DNA from 2 places in the Streptomyces sp. NBC_00075 genome. Region 1 is predicted to be linked to the other one. Evidence: riboswitches for the same ligand, from Rfam matches in the RefSeq annotation. Region 1 holds a riboswitch; the other holds the start of a gene.
What was found. Region 1 has a riboswitch for cyclic di-AMP ahead of OG787_RS29130 (transglycosylase family protein). Riboswitches for the same ligand answer to the same signal wherever they lie in the genome.

Region 1 (3,399 bases):
GGCGCGGTTGGACTCCAGGTTCGGGGCGAAGCCGCCCTCGTCGCCGAGACCGGTGGACAGGCCCTTGGTCTTCAGCACCTTCTTGAGGGTGTGGTAGATCTCGGCGCCCCAGCGCAGCGCCTCGGAGAAGGACTCCGCGCCGATCGGGGCGATCATGAACTCCTGGATGTCCACGTTGGAGTCGGCGTGCGAGCCGCCGTTCAGGATGTTCATCATCGGAACGGGCAGCAGGTGCGCGTTCGGGCCGCCGAGGTAGCGGAAGAGGGGGAGGTCGCTGGCCTCGGAGGCGGCGTGGGCGACGGCGAGGGAGACGCCGAGGATGGCGTTGGCGCCGAGGGAGCCCTTGTTGTCGGTGGCGTCCAGGTCGAACATCGCCTGGTCGATCAGCCGCTGCTCGGTGGCGTCGTAGCCGACGAGCTCCGGGCCGATCTGCTCGATGACGGCGAGGACGGCCTTCTCGACACCCTTGCCGAGGTAGCGGTTGGGGTCACCGTCGCGCAGCTCGATGGCCTCGAAGGCTCCGGTCGAGGCGCCGGACGGGACGGCGGCACGACCGGTGCTGCCGTCATCGAGGCCGACCTCGACCTCGACGGTGGGGTTGCCTCGCGAGTCGAGGATTTCCCGGGCTACGACGACGTCGATGGACGGCACGAGCATCTCCTTCTGGGATGTGACGCGGGTACGCGGGGCCTTTTTCGGGCGGCCCTGCGGGATGAGCCTAACCGGCCGAGGCCGATCGGCCAGCCGTCCGACCACCCCATGGACGGAACATGGACGGAACCGAGGGTAAACATTGTTCCTCAGGGAAACAAAAAGCCCCGCCCCGGTGCGTACGGGGGAACACGCACCGGAGCGGGGAGCCCGTGGGGGACGGGGGTGACCCTCACGAGGCCTTCACTATGGAGGGCACGGATGTGAGGGCGCTGTGGTTCACCTTCGAGCCGACTGTTATTTGGGGGATGTGCCGGCGGGCAGGTGACCGGGGTCAGCTGAGGTGCAGCTGCTGGCCCGGGTAGATGAAGTCGGCGTCGTCGATGATGTCCTTGTTCAGCTGGAAGAGCTTCGCCCAGCCGCCCTTGACGTCGTGCGCCTCGGCTATCGCGCTGAGGGTGTCGCCCTTGACGACCTTGTACTCGCCGTCGCCCTTCTCGACCTTCTTGCCGGTCGGGGTGGTGACGGTCTTCTTCGCGGCGGGCCGCTCCTGCGAACGGGAGGCCGCCTGGTCGTCGCTGGAGCGGGTGGTGGTCTCGCTCGTACCGGTGCTGGTGCTGGTGCCGCTGTCCGAGCTGCTGCTGCCGCCGTCGTAGGCGGCGCTGGACAGGCCCGTGCCGCAGACCGGCCAGGCACCCTTGCCCTGGCCCGCGAGGACCTTCTCGGCGATGGTGATCTGCTGGGACTTTGAGGCCTGGTCGGCAGTGGAGGCGTACGCCGTGCCGCCGTACGCGGCCCAGGTCGAGGCGGAGAACTGAAGGCCGCCGTAGTAGCCGTTGCCGGTGTTGATGGACCAGTTGCCGCCGGACTCGCACTGGGCGACGGTGTCCCACTCGGCGGAGGTGGCGGCGGAGGCCGAGCCGGCCGCCAGGAGCGGAGCGGCGACGGCGGCACCGGTCACACCGGCGATGGCGACGACGCGGGTGGCCTTGGACGGACGACGGTGCTTGCCCTTGCCGGAAAACAGCATGCGAGATCCCCTCACCGACGCCTGCGAGGTGAGCTGTCGGGTTCGGGCCGGTTGAGTTGCCCGGCCGTACGCCCCTTTCGGGCGGCGTACGGCTTAACCCCAAGCCGCTCCGGTCAACTGCCCGGTGCGGCACTTACCTTGGGTCCCCCGCTCCTGCCTACGGCGCTTGATAGCGACGACTGTTCCCGTAGGCCGCTGGCAGGATTCGGCGTTGCGACAGACGGGGCCCGCTGTGGCGAGCGGTCACGACCGTAAACAGGTGATCCTCTGAAATACAAAGACGATCAGGGCTTCTGAGACCTATCTCTCACTGCATTTATAACGGACATTCAGCGCGAAGCGGGACGCGAACTCCGGCTGGTTTTGCCCCGGTTAGGCACCGACTTCGAGGGTCTGACCGGGGAGGATGTGATTCGGGTCAGCACCGAGGAGATCCTGGTTCTCGGCGTACAGCTCGGACCATCCACCCTCGACGCCAAGGGAGTCCGCGATGCCGCACAAGGTGTCGCCGGGACGGACGGTGTACGAGCTCTCAACACTCTGCCCGGAGTTGCCCCTTTCCTTACCCTTTGTCACAGCGGTGGATGAGCTGTCACCTTCTTGTGAGGTGCTGCCACTCGACGAGGAGGAGGGGGTCGAGCCGGTCGAGCCGGTCGAGCCGGTCGAGCCGGTCGCCGCCTTGACGGAGGGCGAGGACGAGGACGTGGATTCGGGCGCGGGCGAAGCGGACGCCGAAGTGGACTTGGGTGCCGAGGCGGAAGAGCCCGGGGTGGAGGTGGGCGCGGGTGTAGGCGTGGGTGTGGGTGTGGGCGTGGCGGAAGACGCGCCGCCCTCCTCCTCCGCCGCCACACCGGTGTCGACATTGGCCGCAGTGGCGTCCTTGCCGAGCCCCGACAGCAGCGCGCAGGCCTCCCAGACCCCGGCACCCTGATCGGCGAGCACGCCCTCGGCGACGGCGATCTGCTGCGAACGGCTGGCCTGATCGGCGCTCGGGGCGTACGTGAGACCGCCGTACGCCTCCCAGTCCGCCTGGGTCAGCTGGAGCCCGCCGAAGAACCCGTTACCGGTGTTGGCACTCCAGGCGCCGCCGCTCTCACACTCCGCGACCCTGTCCCAAGTGGTGCCGCTGGCCGCACTCGCGCCGCTCGCGGCGAGCAGCGGAATGGCTAGGGCGGAGCCGGTCACGCCGGCCGCGACAAGCAGAGCCGGGGCCTGACGGGGGCGACGGTGACGTCCGTTCCCGGAGAGCATGCGGGTGCCTTTCGCGAGACAGCGGGGGTCGGTGCGACGGATGCCGACGAACGCCGCCAGTGCGTCGCACTAGTGCTCGAACGTATCGACAGACGATCACTTGTCACAAGTTAATGCCGCGCAGATCACGTGAAGATCACATTGTTGAGGGAGTGTCACCTTCCCGTGATCTTCTACGGCACCACTGGCGTGGTATGCCCCGATTCGCGAACCGGCGTGAACTCGACGGGCAGGGTGCGCAGTCCACGCATGATGAGCCCGCCCCGCCATCGCAACTCGCTCGGGTCGACGGCCAGTTGGAGGTCGGGGAGGCGGGTGAGGAGGGTGCCGGGTCGCAGAGCGCACGCATGAGTCGGTGCGAACCCGGCACCGGTTTGACTACCGCCGACTCCCCTTGTCTCCGGCAATCGCACTCCAGATCTCGCCGAGCAGCCCAGCCCGGAACTGACCGGTCACCGTGAGCTGTG
Region 2 (3,399 bases), 780 kb from region 1:
GGGGTGGAGCAGCTCGGTAGCTCGCTGGGCTCATAACCCAGAGGTCGCAGGTTCAAATCCTGTCCCCGCTACTGAAGGCCCAGGGCCGGAAACCAAGAAATTGGTTTCCGGCCCTGAGTCGTTTCCGGGACCGTCCTCTTTCTTCCTCCTCCTCCTTCTTCGTCCGCCCCCACTCTTCTTCTTAGCCCGGTCGGTCCACCCCGCTCGCTCTCCCCGGCCGCTCCCGAAAACCTGGACCGACGGGACGGGTGATCGGCGGGAAGCGGGAGACGAGACGAGTGGCGCGGTCGGGAGAGCCGGGATCGCCGGACGAGGCGCTGGTGGTCTCCCGGGTGCGGACCCTCGTCCGCGTCCTGCCCGCGATCCTGATCGTCACCGGGATCATCTACGACGTCGCCACCCCGCGCGCCTTCACCGCGGTCCCCTTCTTCACGGCCGCCCCCCTCATCGCCGCCCCGCTCTCCTCGCTGCGCACCACGACGGTCACCGGCGCCGCCGCGCTCCTTGCCGAGTTCCTGGTCCACCTCCGCTTCGGGTTCTCCCTGGACGCCGACACGATCACCGAGACGATCACCGTGGCCACGGTCGCCGTCCTGGCCGTCGTCATCAACCGGGTCGTACGCAGGGGCGACCGCCGCCTCGCCACCGCCCACGAGATCGCCGAGGCCGCGCAACGCGCCGTACTGCCCGAACCGGACGCCCGCATCGGCGGCTTCGAGATCGCCGCCCGGTACGAGGCCGCCCAGGCGGGTGCCTTCATCGGCGGCGACCTGTACGCCGTGCAGGACACCCCGTACGGCCTGCGGCTCGTCCTCGGGGACGTGCGGGGCAAGGGGATGGGGGCCGTGGCGGCCGTCGCCGTCGTCATCGGGGCGTTCCGGGAGGCCGCCGAGCAGGAGGCGACCCTGGAGGCGGTCGCCCAGCGGCTGGAGCGGGCCCTCGCCCGTGAGGGCGCCCGGCGGGGCGGTCTGGAGGCCAGTGAGGGCTTCGCCACCGCCGTACTCGCCGAACTCCCGCACGGCGACGGGATCGTACGCGTGGTCAACCGCGGTCACCCCCCGCCCCTGCTCCTCGACACCGACGGCACCCTGCGCGTCCTCACCCCGGCCGAACCCGCGCTGCCGCTCGGTATGGGCGACCTCGGCGGCGGGCCCGACCGCGCCGAGACGACGCCCTTTCCCGGCGGCGCGATCCTGCTCCTGCACACCGACGGGCTGTCCGAGGCCCGCGACGGACACGGCGTCTTCTTCGACCCGGCCGACCGGCTCGCGGGCCGGGTCTTCCGCGCCCCGGCCACTCTCCTCGCCGCCCTCGCCGACGAGGTGCGCCGGCACTCGGGCGGCGGCACGACGGACGACATGGCGCTGCTCGCCGTACGCCGTCCCATCAGCTCTTAGGGCTCTTCCTGGTGCTCTCACGTTCTCGAATTCTCATCGGTTGTCACCAAGGGTGAGTGAACGATCCCGCTCCGCATAACATCTGACACACAGTCAAAACTCAGCAGTCACTTAGAACACGGCCAACTCGCCCGATTTTCACCGGTGGTGACCCGGAACGTCCTCGGGAAAAGCGTTAACGATCAACGGGAACAGCTTGGAATACGGGGCCCTGGTCTATTAACGTTCGATAACGCAGCGCGGTCGTCCCAGCCGTCACAAGAGTCGGCTCCGTGCGCACGCGCCGAATCCCGCAAGGGAACCGGGGAACCACCAACTTGGGGTGAATCGCTCGTCCGCCGCCGTGGCGACACGGCAGGTATACGCGCGTAGGAGACCTTCCTGCTCCGAACCCGTCAGCTAACCCGGTAGGCGAGAAGGAAGGAAAGGAGCACGCCCACGTGGCGTCAAACCCGGCCGCCCCAGAGGCCCCGTTCGTACCGAGTCAGCGCAGCAGCGAGACCGAGGACGGGAAGATCCCGACCTTCGGCTTCGGCAGCCGTCGCACCGACGAGGGCCCCTGGGAGGAGTGGAATCCCAGCGCGGACACCACTCGTCCGGTTCGCGGCCGGCACCGCGTCGGCAAGCAGCGCGGCGGCGGAGGACTTGCCCGCAGCTCCACCGTTCTCGGCGTCGGCGTCATAGCCGCTGTCGGCGGGGCCGGCATGGCCACCGCGCAGACCGGCAAGCCGCCGGTCTCCATCTCCATCCCCGACCTGCCGTCCGTCGGCTCGCCCTTCGCGGGCGACGACGACTCGGACGCCGAGCCCCAGGGCTCCCCCAACGCGCTCAGCAGCGTCGGGGTCACCTCCGAGGAGACCGAGCAGGGCACCAGCGACGCGGGTGAGGCCCTGCGCGCCCGCATCATCCTCCAGGCCGAGCAGCAGAAGGACCAGGCCGAGGCCAAGGTCCAGCAGGCCGCCCAGGACGCCGCCGCGAAGAAGGCCGCCGCCGAGGCCGCCCAGGTGAAGCGCGAGGCCGCCGCGAAGGCCGCCGCCGCGAAGAAGAAGGCGGCAGAGGAAGCCGCGGCGAAGCTGGAGGCCGCGCGGCTCGCCGAGCTGGCCAAGCAGTACACGCTGCCCACCTCCTCGTACACGATCACCTCGACGTTCGGCCAGGCCGGCTCGCTGTGGTCCTCCGGCTACCACACCGGCCTCGACTTCGCTGCTCCCACCGGTACCCCGCTCAAGGCGGTCCACACCGGCACGATCACCGAGGCGGGCTGGAGCGGCTCGTACGGCTACCGCACGATCCTCACCCTCGAGGACGGCACCGAGATCTGGTACGCCCACCAGTCCTCGATCAACGTCAGCGTCGGCCAGAAGGTCAACACGGGTGACGTGATCGGCCGCGTCGGCGCCACCGGCAACGTCACCGGGGCCCACCTTCACATGGAGGTCCACACCAGCAGCTCGGACACCGCGGGGATCGACCCGATGGCGTGGCTGCGGAGCATGGGCCTCAACCCGTAAGCCGTACGTTGCTAGATTCCGACTGACTCTGGCTGATTCCGACTGATTCCGGCGTTCACGCGATGTTCGTGAACAGCCGGAATCAGTGCGTCCGGGGCGGGCGTTGACGTTGAGCATGACTGCTACGGCTCTTCGCAAGCTCGGATCATCGGACCTAGAGGTCTTCCCGCTCGCCCTCGGCGGCAACGTCTTCGGCTGGACCGCCGACGAGAAGGCGTCCTTCGAGGTGCTCGACGCCTACGCCGCCGCCGGCGGCAACTTCCTCGACACCGCCGACTCCTACTCGGCCTGGATCGACGGCAACCAGGGCGGCGAGTCCGAGACCATCATCGGCAAGTGGATCAAGTCGCGCGGCAACCGCGCGGACATCGTCGTCGCGACGAAGGTCAGCCAGCATCCCGACTTCCCCGGCCTCTCGGGCGCCAACATCAAGGCCGCCGCCGACGCCTCGCTCCGCCGCCTCGACACCGACTACATCGACCTCTACTTCA

Region 2: linked by a shared signal. The riboswitch ahead of OG787_RS25640 (M23 family metallopeptidase) and the one ahead of OG787_RS29130 (transglycosylase family protein) in region 1 are both predicted to bind cyclic di-AMP.

The regions. Positions count from the first base shown of each region.
Region 1 is NZ_CP108243.1:6,660,568-6,663,966, reverse strand. It holds gene eno (phosphopyruvate hydratase) at 1-651, opposite strand, end outside; gene OG787_RS29130 (transglycosylase family protein) at 986-1,681, opposite strand; cyclic di-AMP (ydaO/yuaA leader) riboswitch at 1,685-1,902, opposite strand; gene OG787_RS29125 (transglycosylase family protein) at 2,054-2,866, opposite strand; partial or broken gene OG787_RS29120 (cytochrome P450) at 3,106-3,258, opposite strand; gene OG787_RS29115 (recombinase family protein) at 3,311-3,399, opposite strand, start outside.
Region 2 is NZ_CP108243.1:5,884,959-5,888,357, forward strand. It holds tRNA gene OG787_RS25630 (tRNA-Met) at 1-71, shown strand, start outside; gene OG787_RS25635 (PP2C family protein-serine/threonine phosphatase) at 279-1,397, shown strand; cyclic di-AMP (ydaO/yuaA leader) riboswitch at 1,669-1,826, shown strand; gene OG787_RS25640 (M23 family metallopeptidase) at 1,838-2,908, shown strand; gene OG787_RS25645 (aldo/keto reductase) at 3,024-3,399, shown strand, end outside.